2 regions of the Diaphorobacter sp. MNS-0 genome follow, and region 2 is predicted to be linked to the other one. Evidence: riboswitches for the same ligand, from Rfam matches in the RefSeq annotation. Region 2 holds a riboswitch; the other holds the start of a gene.
The links. Region 2 has a riboswitch for S-adenosylhomocysteine ahead of ahcY (adenosylhomocysteinase). Riboswitches for the same ligand answer to the same signal wherever they lie in the genome.
Positions count from the first base shown of each region.

Region 1: linked by a shared signal. The riboswitch ahead of metH (methionine synthase) and the one ahead of ahcY (adenosylhomocysteinase) in region 2 are both predicted to bind S-adenosylhomocysteine.

Region 1 covers NZ_CP080761.1:191,426-199,485, forward strand. The annotation lists gene K2L43_RS00835 (tripartite tricarboxylate transporter substrate binding protein) at 1-578, shown strand, start outside; gene ccoG (cytochrome c oxidase accessory protein CcoG) at 664-2,076, opposite strand; gene petA (ubiquinol-cytochrome c reductase iron-sulfur subunit) at 2,120-2,734, opposite strand; gene K2L43_RS00850 (sigma-54-dependent Fis family transcriptional regulator) at 2,938-4,290, shown strand; S-adenosyl-L-homocysteine riboswitch at 4,456-4,577, shown strand; gene metH (methionine synthase) at 4,608-7,397, shown strand; gene K2L43_RS00860 (murein L,D-transpeptidase) at 7,433-8,060, shown strand, end outside.
Region 2 covers NZ_CP080761.1:679,883-687,942, forward strand. The annotation lists gene K2L43_RS03300 (HAD-IIB family hydrolase) at 1-432, opposite strand, end outside; gene K2L43_RS03305 (peptide chain release factor 3) at 450-2,075, opposite strand; S-adenosyl-L-homocysteine riboswitch at 2,213-2,294, shown strand; gene ahcY (adenosylhomocysteinase) at 2,361-3,791, shown strand; gene K2L43_RS03315 (TlyA family RNA methyltransferase) at 3,904-4,902, shown strand; gene metF (methylenetetrahydrofolate reductase [NAD(P)H]) at 4,899-5,738, shown strand; gene K2L43_RS03325 (DUF4124 domain-containing protein) at 5,808-6,431, shown strand; gene K2L43_RS03330 (septal ring lytic transglycosylase RlpA family protein) at 6,451-7,164, shown strand; gene K2L43_RS03335 (23S rRNA (adenine(2030)-N(6))-methyltransferase RlmJ) at 7,209-8,060, opposite strand, start outside.

The DNA.
Region 1 (8,060 bases), 490 kb from region 2:
CCAAGACGACCGACAAGTCCGTGGCCGACGTGATCGCCCATGCCAAGCGCGACCCCGGCAAGCTCACCTATGCCTCGGCCGGCAACGGCACCTCCATTCACCTGGCGGGCGAGGTGTTCGCCTCCATGGCCGGGCTGAACCTGCTGCACGTGCCCTACAAGGGCAGCGGCCCGGCCGTGACCGACATGCTGGGCGGCCAGGTGGACCTGATGTTCGACAGCATCACCTCGGCGCGCCCGCACATCCTGTCGGGCAAGCTGCGCGCGCTGGGCGTGACCAGCGCCAAGCGATCGGCCACGCTGCCGGGCGTCCCCACCATCGCCGAGGCCGGCGTGCCGGGCTACGAGGTCTCGCCCTGGTTCGCCGTGTTCGCGCCCGCGGGCACGCCGGCGGCCATCGTGAACAAAATCAACGCCGCGCTGATCGACGCCATGAAGCAGCCCGATACCGTGGCCAAGTTCGAGACCATCGGCGCCGAGCCCATCGGTACCACGCCGCAGCAGCTGGCCACGCACCTGGACAAGGAGCTGGCCCGCTGGGGCGCGCTGATCAAGGAGCGCAACATCCGCATGGATTGATAGCGGGTTGCTATGAAATAAGGAGCTTCCAGCGCTTGATAGAAGGGCGCTGGAAGCTCTTTTGGCTTGTAATCTGCGGCGGCGCCTACCGCGGCACGAGGAACACGGTCTTTTCCGACACCTGCGCCCGGTCGCCCAGCGCCTGTACGTCCAGGTGCACGGTGTGCGAACCGGCGGGCGCGGCGCCATAGGGCACCTGCAGCCGCACCGCCACCCAGCGCGACTCGGCGGGGCCGATCTCCACTTCGGGCTCCGAGGCCACCTGCAGCCCCTGCAGGCCGCTGGCCGTGATGCGGTAGCGCTGGGGCTGCTCGGTGGCATTCATGACCTGCACGCGGTAGATGTTCTCCAGTTGCCCACCCGCCACCACGCGCGAGAGCGCGGCGCGGTCGCGCACCACATCCACCTTCAGCGGCGCGCGCGTGACCAGGCTGGCCAGCATGGCCGTGCACAGCGCCAGCAGCACGGCGCTGTAGAACAGCACGCGCGGGCGCAGCACGCGGCGCAGCATCTGTGCGCTGCTCCAGCGGTTTTGCATGCCGTTTTGCGTGGCGTAGCGGATCAACCCGCGCGGGTACTGCACCTTGTCCATCACGGTGTTGCAGGCGTCCACGCACATGCCGCAGCCAATGCACTCGTACTGCAGGCCCTTGCGGATGTCGATGCCCGTGGGGCACACCTGCACGCACAGCGAGCAGTCGATGCAGTCGCCCAGGCCGGCGGCCTTGGCGTCCACCTTCTTGCTGCGCGCGGCGCGCGGCTCGCCGCGCTGGGTGTCGTAAGTGACGATCAGCGTGTCCTTGTCGAACATCGCGCTCTGAAAGCGTGCATACGGGCACATGTACTTGCACACCTGCTCGCGCATGTAGCCCGCAAAGCCATAGGTGGCGAAGCTGTAGAAACCCACCCAGAAGATCTGCCAGGTGCCGTGCAGCGCCAGCAGTTCGCCGCCCAGTTGGCGGATGGGCACGAAGTAGCCCACGAACGTGAATCCGGTCCATAGCGCCACCGTCACCCAGGCGAGCTGCTTGAGCGTCTTGCGCCACAGCTTCTCGAAGGTCCACGGGCCCTTGTCCAGGCGCATGCGCGCGCTGCGGTCGCCTTCGGTCAGGCGCTCCAGCCACAGGAACAGCTCGGTGTACACCGTCTGCGGGCAGGCGAAGCCGCACCACAGCCGCCCCGCCACCGCCGTGAACAGGAACAGCGACAGCGCCGACATGATGAGCAGGCCGGTGAGGTAGATGAAGTCCTGCGGGTACAGCACCAGGCCGAACAGGTAAAAGCGCCGCGCGCCCAGGTCGAACAGCACCATCTGCCGTTCGCCCCACTGCCACCAGGGCAGGCCGTAGAACACCCCCTGGGTGAGCAGCACCAGTGCCCAGCGCCAGCGCGTGAACACGCCGCCGATGGCGCGCGGGTAGATCTTCTTCTTGGCTTCGTACAGGTCGACGTAGACGTCGCGTTCGGCAGCGGGGGGCTGGGTCTGCGGGGCGGGCATGGAAGGGGCGTGGTTGTGATGGTCTTGGGCGAAGGGCGGTCGATCAGGCGCTGGCGCTGTCCTCGCCGATCAGCAGCCGCGTGGCGCTCAGGAAGCGGTGCGGCGGCACCTCCAGGTTCGTCGGTGCGGGCTTGTTGCGGTACACGCGTCCCGCGTTGTCGAACGTGGAGCCATGGCAGGGGCAGAAGAAGCCCCCGGGCCAGCCCGCGCCCAGGCCGGACTGCGGCGCGCCCGGGGCCACGGCCGTGGGCGAGCAGCCCAGGTGCGTGCAGATGCCGATGGCCACGAAGACCTCCGGCTGGATGGAGCGGTGGGTATTGCGCGCGTAGTCGGGCTGCTGGTCCTTGGCCGATGCGGGGTCGGCCAACTGTGCCTCCAGCCCCTGCAGCGACTGCAGCATCTCCGGCGTGCGCCGCACGATCCAGACGGGTTTGCCGCGCCACTCCACCGTGAGCATGCCGCCCGGCGGCAAGCCGGCGATGTCCACCTCCACGGCTGCGCCCAGGGAGCGTGCGCGTTCGCTGGGCGCCAGGCTGCTGACCAGGGGCACGGCCGCGCCGACGGCGGCCAGACCCCCGGCGGCGGCCGTGGCGTGGATCAGGGTGCGGCGTTCTGCGTCGGGCGCAGCGCAGGTGCACGAGGCGGGCAGGGCAGTCATGGCGATTCCTTCACGATGGGCGCGGCCAAAGGACCGCGCGCTTGCTTGTCCTGACTCAAGAGCCGTGCCAGCCTGGCTGCGCGGCACTGCGTGCGAAATCTCCATGTGGAACAAAGGCTTACATCCACCCAAGGAGTCAGCGCTGCCATGGTGGACGGCAGAAACACTGCCAATGCATGCCATTTGTGACACCATATGTCACCATGGCCGACACTCCTGATCTTTCTCCCACCCCGGCGCAGGTGGCGCAGACCGCGCTGCTTGCCTCCTGGCTGGAGGGGCTGCCCGAGCCGCACATCCTGTTCGACCGCGGCTACCGCATCGTGGCCGCCAACGGCGCCTACCGTCGCCAGTTCGGCCAGGGCGCGCCGGTGGTGGGGCGCACCTGCCATGCGGTCTCGCACCATTCACCCGTGCCGTGCGACCAGGCGGGCGAGACTTGCCCGCTGGCGCGCTCGCTCTTCAGCGGTCAGCGTGAGCGCGTGCTGCACCTGCACCACACCCCGGCGGGTGAGGAATACGTGCAGATCGAACTGGTGCCGCTGCGCGACGAGGCGGGCCAGCCCCAGTACTTTCTGGAGAAGATGGAGCCGCTGCGCATTGCCCAGGGGCAGCCGGGCGCGCCGGGCATGATCGGGCGCGCGCCCGCGTTCCAGGCCGTGCTGGAGCTGATCGCGCGCGTGGGCCCGTCGCAGGCCAGCGTGCTGCTGCTGGGCGAGTCGGGCACGGGCAAGGAGCTGGCCGCGCGCGCCGTGCACGAGGCCAGCCCCCGCGCGGGGCGGCCGCTGGTGGTGGTGGACTGCGCCAGCCTGCCCGAGACGCTGTTCGAGAGCGAACTGTTCGGCCACGAGCGTGGCGCCTTCACCGGCGCCCATGCCGCACGCGCCGGCCTGGTGGAGGCGGCGCACGGCGGCACGCTGTTCCTGGACGAGGTGGGCGACATCCCGCTCACCATGCAGGTCAAGCTGCTGCGTTTGCTGGAAAGCGGCACCTACCGCCGCGTGGGCCACACCGAGCTGCGCCGCGCGGACATCCGACTGGTGGCGGCCACCCACCGCGACCTGCGCGCCATGGTGCGCGAGGGCCGGTTTCGCCAGGACCTGTACTACCGCCTGAGCACCTTTCCCATCCAGCTGCCCGCGCTGCGCGAACGCCCGCAGGACATTCCGCTGCTGGCGGAATCGCTCCTGCAGCGCGTGGCCGGGGGGCGGGGCCTGGTGCTTGCGCCCGCGGCGCTGCGCCGGCTGGCGCGGCACCCCTTCCCCGGCAACGTACGCGAGCTGCGCAACGTGCTGGAACGTGCCGCGCTGCTGACCGACGGCGCGGTGGTGACCGCCCATACGATCGAGCGCGCGCTCTCGTTCGATGCGCCCGCGGCGGCGCCGGCCCGCGCTGCGCAGCAGCCCGACCATGCCACCCTGCGTGACATCGAATCCGAGGCCCTGCGCGCAGCGCTGGCGGGGGGGGCCGCGTCGCGTCGCGAATTGGCGCGCGCCCTGGGGGTCAGCACGCGCACGCTGTACCGCAAGCTGCGACTGTTACGGGAGCAGGGCTGATGCTCCTTGCTTGATAGCTTTTAGCGCTTGCTGTGGCTGGCTTGCGGTCTGTTTTTGCTTGAACCAACCACCGCCCGTGTAGGGGCCACGTTCTGGGCGCACAGTGCACGCGGGGGTATATCCATATGCCTGCCCCCCAAAGGTGGGCCGCGTAGAATTCGACGCTTTCCCGAGGAGCGCTGCAGCGCCCGCCGGCCGGGGCCGCACAGGCGGCTCGCGCGTGGCGGCGTCAGGCTCGGGCCCACCGCGGCATGCAGCCGTGCGTGTACCAACGGCGCTCACCTGATGTGTCTGTTCTTGTTATCCAGGTGAGCCCCATGCCGTCGTCCGCCCCCGCATCTTCCGTCCCTTCGCACGCCGTGCCGCCCATGCGCCTGTCGGGGCTGGAGCCCGTGTTCATCGGCGAGGGGAGCTTGTTCGTCAACGTGGGCGAGCGCACCAACGTCACCGGCTCCAAGGCGTTCGCGCGCATGATCCTGAACGACCAGTACGAGCAGGCACTGTCGGTGGCGCGTCAGCAGGTGGAAAACGGCGCGCAGATCATCGACGTGAACATGGACGAGGCCATGCTGGACAGCAAGGCCGCGATGGTGCGCTTCCTGAACCTCATTGCCTCCGAGCCCGACATCGCCCGGGTGCCGGTGATGGTGGACAGCTCCAAGTGGGAGGTCATCGAGGCCGGCCTGCGCTGCCTGCAGGGCAAGGGCATCGTCAACTCCATCAGCATGAAGGAGGGCGTGGAAGAGTTCAAGCGCCAAGCCAAGCTGATCCGCCGCTACGGCGCGGCCGCCGTGGTCATGGCCTTCGACGAGAAGGGCCAGGCCGACACCTTCGCACGCAAGACCGAGATCTGCGAGCGCGCCTACCGCATCCTGGTGGACGAGGTGGGCATGGCGCCCGAGGACATCATCTTCGACCCCAACATCTTCGCCATCGCCACGGGCATCGAAGAGCACGCCAACTACGCCGTGGACTTCATCGAGGCCGTGCGCTGGATCAAGCAGCATCTGCCGGGCGCCAAGGTGTCGGGCGGCGTGTCCAACGTGTCGTTCAGCTTCCGCGGCAACGAGCCGGTGCGCGAGGCGATCCACACCGTGTTCCTGTACCACGCCATCAAGGCCGGCATGGACATGGGCATCGTCAACGCGGGCATGGTCGGCGTCTACGACGACCTCGACCCCGAGCTGCGCGAGCGTGTGGAAGACGTGGTGTTGAACCGCCGCCCCGACGCGGCCGAACGCCTGCTGGAGATCGCCGAGGCCGCCAAGGGTGCCGCCAAGGACGACAGCAAGAAGCTGGAGTGGCGCGGCACGCCCGAGCACCCGAAAACCGTGGGTGAGCGCCTGTCGCATGCGCTGGTACACGGCATCACCGACTTCATCGTCGAAGACACCGAGGAGGCCTACCAGCAGATCGTGGTGCAAGGCGGCGGCCGCCCGCTGCACGTGATCGAAGGTCCGCTGATGGACGGCATGAACATCGTGGGCGACCTGTTCGGCGCGGGCAAGATGTTCCTGCCGCAGGTGGTCAAGAGCGCCCGCGTGATGAAGCAGGCCGTGGCCCACCTGATCCCTTACATCGAGGAAGAAAAGCGCCAGCAGGAAGCCGCCGGCCTGGACGTGTCCAGCAAGGGCAAGATCGTCATCGCCACCGTGAAGGGCGACGTGCATGACATCGGCAAGAACATCGTGACCGTCGTCCTGCAGTGCAACAACTTCGAGGTCATCAACATGGGCGTGATGGTGCCCTGCCATGAAATCCTGGCGCGCGCCAAGGCCGAAGGCGCGGACATCATCGGCCTGTCGGGCCTGATCACGCCCAGCCTGGAAGAGATGCAGTACGTGGCCGGCGAGATGGACAAGGACGAGTACTTCCGCATCAAGAAGATTCCATTGCTGATCGGCGGCGCCACCTGCTCGCGCGTGCACACGGCGGTCAAGATCGCGCCGCAGTACCAGGGCCCCGTGGTCTACGTGCCCGATGCCTCGCGCAGCGTGAGCGTGGCGCAGAGCCTGCTGGGCGAGCAAAAGGACAGCTACCTGGCGGAGGTGCAGGCCGACTACGACCATGTGCGCCACCTGCATGCCAACAAGAAGAAGACGCCGGTGTGGCCGCTGGCGCAGTGCCGCGCCAACAAGACGCGCATCGACTGGGCGCATTACCAGCCGCCGGCGCCCAAGTTCATCGGCCGGCGCGTGATCAAGAACATCGACCTGGCCGAGCTGGTGCCCTTCATCGACTGGGCGCCGTACTTCCAGACCTGGGACCTGGCCGGCAAGTACCCCGACATCCTGCAGGACGAGGTGGTGGGCGAGGAAGCCACGCGCGTCTTCCGCGACGCACAGGCCATGCTCAAGAAGATCGTGGAGGGCCGCTGGCTCACGGCCCACGCCGTGGTGGGCTTCTGGCCCGCCAACACCGTGCGCGATGACGACATCGAGCTGTATGCCGATGCCGCGCGCGACAAGGTCGTGCTCACCTGGTACGGCCTGCGCCAGCAGGCCGAGAAGCAGCCCGACGCCGAGGGCCGCATGCGCCCCAGTCGCTGCCTGGCCGACTTCATCGCGCCTCGCCTGGAGGGTGGCGCACCCACGCAGGCCGACCACATTGGCGCGTTTGCCGTCACTGCCGGCATCGGCGTGGATGCCAAGGTGGCCGAGTTCATGGCCGACCACGACGACTACAGCGCCATCACCCTCAAGGCCCTGGCCGATCGCCTGGCCGAGGCCGGTGCCGAATGGCTGCACCACCGCGTGCGCACCGACTGGTGGGGCTACCAGGCGGGCGAGCGGCTGTCCAACGACGAACTGATCGCCGAGAAGTACGTGGGCATCCGCCCCGCGCCGGGCTACCCCGCATGCCCCGATCACCGGGTGAAAAAGCCGCTGTTTGCATTGCTGGGTACGGCCGACGTGGACATGGACATTACCGACAGCTACGCCATGACGCCCGCGGCCAGTGTGAGCGGCTTTTACTTCAGCCACCCCGAGAGCACCTACTTCAGCGTCGGCAAGATCGACGATGCGCAGGTGCAGGACATGGCCCAGCGCAGCGGAGTGCCCCTGGCCGAGGTGGAGCGCGCGCTTGCGCCGAATCTGGGGCTATAGCGCCTGGTCGGCGCAGGCCATGCCAAGATCGACCCATGAACCTGCGCCTGCTGACACACCACACTGCACCCCTGCTGCTGGCGGCCTGGATGCCGCTGGCTGCCTGGGCGAACCCGTCCTGGCTGACGGCTGACGGGCGCCCCCTGCCGGCTGCGCATGAAGCGGTGCGCTGGCTCAACGACGCCGCAGCCGATGGGCTGGAGCCGGCCGACTATGGCGCGCAGCACCTGAGGGATGCGCTGGCGGCCGCAGCCGCACGCGGCCTGGATGCCGCCTGCGCCGTGGCGCTCGACCAGGAGCTGACGCAGGCCGTGGAGCGCTACCTGTATGAGCTGCATGGCGGGCGCATCGATCCGGCACGGCTCAACGAGCGCTACGACCACTCCCGCCGCCCCCAGCCCGACCTGCGCGCCGCGCTGCAGACCGCGCTGGCCGACGGCCAGATCCAGCAGGCGCGGGACGCGGCCATCCCCCGCGTGCCCATGTACCCGGCGCTGCGCGCACTGCTGGCGCAGTACCGCGCGATGGGCGCTCACCCTGCCTGGGCGCAGCCGTTGCCCGCGCTGCCGGGCCGCAAGCTCACGCCGGGCCAGCCCTGGGAGGGCCTGGGCGTGCTGGCCGAGCGGCTGGTGGCGCTGGGCGACCTGCCGCCGCAGCCCACGG
Region 2 (8,060 bases):
CCCCGGCGAGTCGGTGGCGCGCCGGGCGCCGGGCACGGCGGCTTCAATCTCGGCCAGCACCTGTTGCATGCGCGCGAAGTTGGAGGCGCGCGTGGCGGCGTCCTGTTGATACAACTTTAATAGCTGCTCGCGCTTATCGCACGGGGACTGTAGGCCATTTGGGGCAAAATTTCGGGACGCCCGCAGCAGCGCCACCGCACCGTTCTCAGCAACGATGCTGTCCACCGGCCAGGCAGCGGCAAAAGGCTCGCTCCAGCCCACCGGCCGGCCCGTGATCGGAATGACGTGCAGCCCTGAGGCTTTCAGGTCGGCCAGCGCCTGCAGGGCATCGGCGGTGATGGCGCCATCGGTGGTCAGGGTGTCGTCGATGTCGGTGAGCACGCCGGTGATGCACGTGCGCGCCAACTCGTCCCATGAGGCAAGAGGGTGCATGGCGGATGGGGGTCGCGTCAACTGTTCTGCAACGCCAACCCCGCATGCTCCCGCAGCGGATGGAAGTGAATCTTCGGGAACCGCTCCTGCGCCAGCCGTACGTCATATGGGCTCGTGCACAGATAGGCCAGCGTGTCCGCCGCATCGCGCGCCATGCGCATGGGGTAGGCGTTCTCGAACTCGCGCAGTTCGGCCGGCGTGTCGGCAGTGATCCAGCGGGCTCCCGTGTACTGGCAGGCTTCCAGACGGATGTCGCAGTCGTATTCGGTGTTCAGACGGTGTTGCACCACTTCGAACTGCAGCTGGCCCACGGCACCCAGCAGCATGTTGCCGCCGGCCTCGGGCTTGAAGACCTGGATGGCGCCTTCCTCGCCCAATTGCATCAGGCCCTGCTGCAGTTGCTTGGTGCGCAGCGGGTTCTTCAGCACCACGGTCATGAACATCTCGGGTGCGAAGAACGGCAGGCCGGTGAACTGCAGGTTGGCGCCGTCGGTGATGGTGTCGCCCAGCTGCACGCCGCCGTGCGTGGTGAAGCCGATGATGTCGCCGGCGTAGGCCTCTTCCACCGCCTCGCGGCGCTGGCTCATGAAGGTGACCACGCTGGTGGGGCGCAGTTCCTTGGCGGTGCGCTGGACCTTGAGCTTCATGCCGGGCGTGTACTTGCCGCTGGCCACGCGCACGAAGGCGATGCGGTCGCGGTGGTTGGCGTCCATGTTGGCCTGCACCTTGAACACCACGCCCGAAAAGCCTTCGTCTTCGGGCAGGATGGTTTTCTCGACGGTCTGCTTGTTGACGATGAGCGAGCTCTTGCGCGGGCCGGGCGGGGGCGACATGTCCACCACCGCATCCAGCACTTCCATCACACCGAAGTTGTTCACGCCCGAGCCGAAGAACACCGGTGTGAGCTTGCCAGCCAGGAAGGCTTCATGGTCCCAGGGCGCCGAGGCGCCCTGCGCCAGCTCCATGCTTTCCAGTGCGTCGTCAAAGGCTTGACCGAAGCGCGCGCGCAGCTTGTCGGCATCGGCCAGCGGAATGACCTCGAAGTCCTGCGGGCGCTTTTCGCTGCCGGGCTGGAAGACCGTCATGCTTTGCGTGCGCAGGTTGATGATGCCGCCGAAGCTCTTGCCCTGGCCCACGGGCCAGGTGATGGGGCAGCAGGGCATGCCCAGCTCACGCTCCACCTCGTCGAGGATGTCCAGCGGGTCGCGCACCTCGCGGTCCATCTTGTTGACGAAGGTGATGATGGGCGTGTCGCGCTGGCGGCAGACCTCGATCAGGCGGCGCGTCTGCGCCTCCACGCCGTTGGCCGCGTCGATCACCATCAGGGCCGAATCGACGGCCGTGAGCACGCGGTAGGTGTCTTCCGAGAAGTCCTTGTGGCCCGGCGTGTCCAGCAGGTTGATGACATGGTCGCGGTAGCTCATCTGCATCACGCTCGACGCCACCGAGATGCCGCGCTGCTTCTCGATCTCCATCCAGTCGGACGTGGCGTGGCGGCTGGCCTTGCGGCCCTTCACGGCGCCGGCGATCTGGATGGCGCCGGAGAACAGCAGCAGCTTTTCCGTCAGCGTGGTCTTGCCGGCGTCGGGGTGGGAGATGATGGCAAAAGTCCGGCGGCGCCGGGTTTCTGGGGCGTACGACACAGTGATTCTGGGTGAGGCCGCGCGGTGCGCTGCGGCCGGTGCGAGAAGAGGCGGGCGCACCCTGCGGGAACGCCCTGGCATTGGGCGGGGATTCTACGGCGCGGCGCGTGGTGCGGGGGCGCCGGTATAATCTTGCACTTTCCGAGGAGCGTTGCAGCGTCCCCAGCACGGCGGGGCGCGAGGCTCGGAAGTCATACCCAGCAACGACGCTCACCCACGCCTTGCGGTGCGGTGAGTCCCATCCCCCAGGCGCGGTTTTTTCAGATACCCATCAAGGAAACCACCATGAGCGCTGTTCTCAAGTCCCCAGCCGACTCCGCGATTGCCGATATCTCCCTGGCCGACTGGGGCCGCAAGGAGATCCGCATCGCCGAAACCGAGATGCCTGGCCTGATGGCCATCCGCGAGGAATTCGCGGCCAAGCAGCCCCTGAAGGGCGCACGCATCACCGGCTCGCTGCACATGACCATCCAGACGGCCGTGCTGATCGAGACGCTCAAGGCCCTGGGCGCCGACGTGCGCTGGGCCTCGTGCAACATCTTCTCCACCCAGGACCACGCCGCCGCCGCGATTGCCGCCACCGGCACGCCGGTGTTCGCCATCAAGGGCGAAACCCTGGTGGACTACTGGGACTACACCCACCGCATCTTCGACTTCGGCCCCAAGGGCAACGAGGGCGAAGGCCCGAACATGATCCTGGACGACGGCGGCGACGCCACGCTGCTGATGCACCTGGGCAAGCGCGCTGAAAAGGACGCCTCCGTGCTGGCCCACCCCGGCAGCGAGGAAGAGCGCATCCTGTTCGCCGCCATCAAGGCCAAGCTGGCCGAGGACAGCACCTGGTACAGCCGCAAGAGCGCCCAGATCATCGGCGTGACCGAAGAGACCACCACCGGCGTGCACCGCCTCAAGGAAATGTCGGCCAAGGGCACGCTGATGTTCCGCGCCATCAACGTCAACGACTCGGTCACCAAGTCCAAGTTCGACAACTTGTACGGCTGCCGCGAGTCGCTGGTGGACGGCATCAAGCGCGCCACCGACGTGATGATTGCCGGCAAGGTGGCCGTGGTGGCGGGCTATGGCGACGTGGGCAAGGGCTCGGCCCAGGCGCTGCGCGCCCTGAGCGCCCAGGTGTGGGTGACCGAGATCGACCCCATCAATGCCCTGCAGGCCGCTATGGAAGGCTTCAAGGTCGTGACCATGGAGTGGGCCGCCGACAAGGCCGACATCTTCGTCACCACCACGGGCAACCGCGACGTCATTACCTTCGAGCACATGAAGGCGATGAAGGACCAGGCCATCGTCTGCAACATCGGCCACTTCGATAACGAGATCCAGGTCGCCAAGCTCGAAGAGCACTGCCAGTGGGAAGAAATAAAGCCCCAGGTCGACCATGTGATCTTCCCGGACGGCAAGCGCATCATCCTGCTGGCCAAGGGCCGCCTGGTGAACCTGGGCTGCGGCACGGGCCACCCCAGCTTCGTGATGTCCAACTCGTTCGCCAACCAGACGATCGCGCAGATCGAGTTGTTCACCCACCCCGAGGGCTACGACGTGGGCAAGGTCTACGTGCTGCCCAAGCACCTCGACGAGAAGGTGGCGCGCCTGCACCTGAAGAAGGTGGGCGCCATGCTGACCGAGCTGAGCGACGAGCAGGCCGCCTACATCGGCGTGCCGAAGCAGGGCCCCTACAAGCCCGACACCTACCGCTATTGATTGTTAAAAAGCATAGCTGCTTGCGCTTGCCAGTAGTCGTTTTCAGCATGAAAAATTGCTGAAATTGGCTCGCTGCAAGCGCTGCCAGCTATCGATATGAGAGGATAGCGCGATGCGCGCGGACGTATTTCTGGTGGAAGGCGGCTACGCGGCCACCCGGTCGCAGGCCCAGCGGTTGATTGCCGCCGGCGTGCAGTGGCGCCTGGCGCCCACGCTGCCGTGGCAGAAGGTGGCCAAGAACGGCGACGACATTCCTGCGGGGGTTGAGGTGCAGCTGCTGGACGCTGCGGAGGCCAAGTACCTCTCGCGCGGCGGCCTCAAGCTTGAAGGCGCGCTGGCGGCCACGGGCATGCAAGTGGCTGGCCTGCGCTGCCTGGACGTGGGGCAGAGCACCGGCGGTTTCACCGACTGCCTGCTGGCACATGGCGCTGCCCAGGTGATTGGCGTGGACGTGGGCCACGGCCAGTTGCACGAGCGGCTGCGCGCCGACCCGCGGGTGGTCTGCGTGGAAGGCGTGAATGCCCGGGCCCTCACGCCCGAGGCGTTGCAGAACGCCTGCGACGTGGCGCTGTCCGAAGTCATCGAGGACGCGGAAGACAACGACACCCAGCCCCAGGCCCCCTACGCCTGGATGCGCAACGGCGGCATGGTGGACGATGAGTACGACGACAGCGACGACGCCAAGGAGCATGAGATCGAGAGCTTCAAGGCCGAGCGCGCCGCCAAGGCCAAGGCACGCGCCGAGGGCTCATTGCCCGTGCAGCGCCGCCGCCGTCCCGGGTGCGAGGACGTGGACATCACGCCAGCGTTCGATCTCGTCACCGGCGACCTGTCCTTCATCTCGCTCACGCTGGTGCTGCCTGCGCTGGTGCCGCTGTTGAAAGAGCAGGGCCAGCTGCTGATGCTGGTCAAGCCGCAGTTTGAGTTGCAACCCGGCCAAGTGGGCAAGGGCGGCATCGTGCGCGATGCACAGCTGTATCCGCAGGTGGAGCAGCGCATCCGTGACTGCTGCACGGAGCTGGGGCTGCACGTGGTGGCCTGGATCGATAGCCCCATCGAGGGGGGCGACGGCAACCGCGAGTTCTTCATCCATGCAAGGAGGAAGGCATGAGCCTTTCCACGGCCTTTCCGGTCAGCTTTGAATTCTTCCCGCCCAAGACGCCCGAGGGCGCCGACAAACTGCGCGCCGTGCGCCAGCAGCTGTATGCGCGCCGGCCCGAGTTCTGCTCCGTCACCTACGGCGCGGGGGGCTCCACGCAGGCGGGCACCTTCGGCACGGTGCGCGAGATCCTCGCCGAGGGCGTGAGCGCGGCCTCGCACTTCTCGTGCATCGGCGCCACCAAGGACAGCGTGCGCGCGCAGCTCGCCGAGCTGAAAGCCATGGGCGTGAAGCGCCTGGTTGCGCTGCGCGGCGACCTGCCCAGTGGCTATGGCATCGGGGGCGAGTTCCATTACGCGAGCGATCTGGTGGCGTTCATCCGCGCCGAGACGGGGCGCGACTTCCACATCGAGGTGGCGGCCTACCCCGAGGTCCATCCCCAGGCCCGTTCGTCGGATGCCGACCTGCAGGCCTTTGCCACCAAGGTGCGCGCGGGCGCCGACTCGGCCATCACACAGTACTTCTTCAATGCCGACGCCTACCTGCGCTTCGTGCAGGACGTGCGCCGCCTGGGGCTGGACGTGCCCGTGGTGCCGGGCATCATGCCGATCATGGGCGCGTCGCAGCTGCTGCGCTTTTCGGACGCCTGCGGCGCCGAGATCCCGCGCTGGATCCGCCTGCGCCTGCAGGGCTATGGTGACGATGTGGCGAGCATTCGCGCCTTCGGCCTGGATGTCGTCACGCACCTGTGCGAGCAACTGCGCCGCGAGGGCGTGCCGGGCCTGCACTTCTACACCATGAACCAGAGCGCGGCCACGTTGGAAATCTGCGACCGCCTGGGGCTCTGAAGCGGCGGGGGTGGGTAATATCGGCAGCTTTTTCCCGTCCTCTTCCTCCTTCCCCTGCGCGTTTGCGGTATGAGTCCCGTCATTGCCTTCCTGCTGTTCACCACGCTGTCGCTTGCGATGGCATCGCCCGCGTCGGCGCAGACGCGCTATTCCTGCCGCGACGAGCAGGGCGCCGTCTACACCCTGGCGCGCCCGTGCCCGAAAGGCATGGTGACCAGCGCCGTCTCGGCGGGGCCGGTGGAGCCGCGTGCAGAGCCCCGCAGCTATGCGCCCGCTCCGTCCCGGCGCAGCAGTGCGATGCGCGAGGTGCCGGAATACGAGAGCTACATGAGCGGGCGCTGCCGCACGCTGCAAAACAGCATCCGCGGGGCATCGGCCAACGGCTCCAGCTACGACGTCATCGCAGGCATGCAGCGCGAATACCGGCGCGACTGCAGCGACGAGGAGAGCGATGCCGCCTCGCGCTACTACCGCGAGCGCCGCGAGGCACGCAGCCAGCGCCGCACAGAGCGCGAGCGCGAGGAACAAGCCCAACTGGCGCAGGAGGAGCAGGAAAGCCGCAAGGCGCTGCAATGCGCGGAGTCCAAGCGCATCCTGGCCGCCAAGAGAGCGCGCACCGACCTGACACCGGGTGAACGCAATGATCTGCGCCGTTTTGAGACCAACGTCATCACCCGCTGCGGCGACTTCTGACCCTTTGCATCCCGGCCGCATGGGACGGTGGTTGGCCGGCGTGCTGTTGGCGGCCGTGCTGGCGGGTTGCGCGGCGCCACCCGCCGATGCGCCCCCTGTAATAGCACATGGCCCGTCGCGGGCACTGCCGGGACCGGCGGGCGCGCAGGCGGACAGCCCACCGGACTCCGGTGTATCGGCCCCGCCGCGGGCTCGCAAGGAGGGCAGGGTGCGCTCGGCACCGTCTTCTCCGCGTGAAGCCGATACCGCCATCGAGCGCGGCCGCGAAGACGAGGAAGAAAGCGGCGTGCTGCTCGGGCGCGGGCTGGCCTCCTGGTACGGCGGCAGCCTGCATGGCCGGCGCACGGCCAGCGGCGAGCGTTTTGACCGTGGGGAACTCACCGCCGCGCACCGCACGTTGCCTTTCGGGGCGCGGGTATGCGTGCGCAGCCTGGTCAACGGCAAGGTGGTGGTGGTGCGCGTCAATGATCGCGGACCGTTCGCGCCAGGCCGGGTCATCGACCTGAGCCAGGCCGCGGCGCAGGAACTGGGCATGGTGGGCCTGGGTATCAAGCCCGTGGAGATCTGGCACATGGGGCCGGACGACGACAGCTGCCCCGAAGATCTGCCGGAGCTGGACCCGTCCACGCCCGCAGCCTCGCCGGCCGCTGCTCCAGCGGGCGCCGCGCAAGCGCGCACAAATCAGGGCGCAGCGCGCATTACTCCCCGCAAGAGCCGGGCCCGGCGGCGCTAAACCACGGCATCCCAGGGATCGTGCGTGCGCCGCTGGCCGGGGGCTTAACCCACCTCCAGCGTGTGGGACGCGTTGCGGTCCTGGGCCAGCAATTGCGCCATCTGCGGCAACGCCTCGCGCAGCACGCCCTGCAGCGTGAAGGGAGGGTTGACCACAAACATGCCGCTGGCCGGCAGGCCGGGCCGGCGCGCGCCTTCACCGGCCGCAGGGGAGGCCAGTTTGCTGGATTTCACGGTCAGCGTCGCATGCAGCCAGGGCTTGCCCGCCTTCTGGGCCAGCGTCTTGAGCCGGCGCGGCAGATCGTGCGCCTCCGCCCGCGGAATGATGGGGTACCAGGCGGCATACACGCCGGTCGCAAAGCGCTTCAGCGCATCCTGCAACAGCGCCTGCACGCGCAGGTAGTCGCTCTTGATTTCATAGCTGGGATCGCACAGTACAAGCGCGCGGCGGGCCGGTGGGGGGATGAACTTTTTGACGCCCTCAAAACCGTCCTCCTGCAGCACGGCCACCTGCCTGCCTGCTTCAAGCTGGGCTATGTTGCCTGCGAGGGAGCGGGCGTCGGTGGGGTGCAGCTCGAACAGTTTGAGCTTGTCCTGGGCGCGCAAGAGGCGCTGCGTGATGAAGGGCGAGCCGGGGTAGACGCGCGTGGCATCGCCCTGGTTGAAGGCGCGCACCATGTCCACGTAGTCCTGCAGCGCGGGTGCCAGGGCGGGAAGAGCCGCTGGCGGCACGAGGCGCAAAATGCCGTCCGCGGATTCGGCGCTGGTGGAGGCATAGTCTCCGTCGAGCCGGTACAGGCCCGCGCCGGCGTGGGTGTCCAGAACGGTCAGGGCCGCGTCTTTCTGTAGAAGGTGTTGCAAGGTGGCAATGAGCACCGTGTGCTTGAGCACATCGGC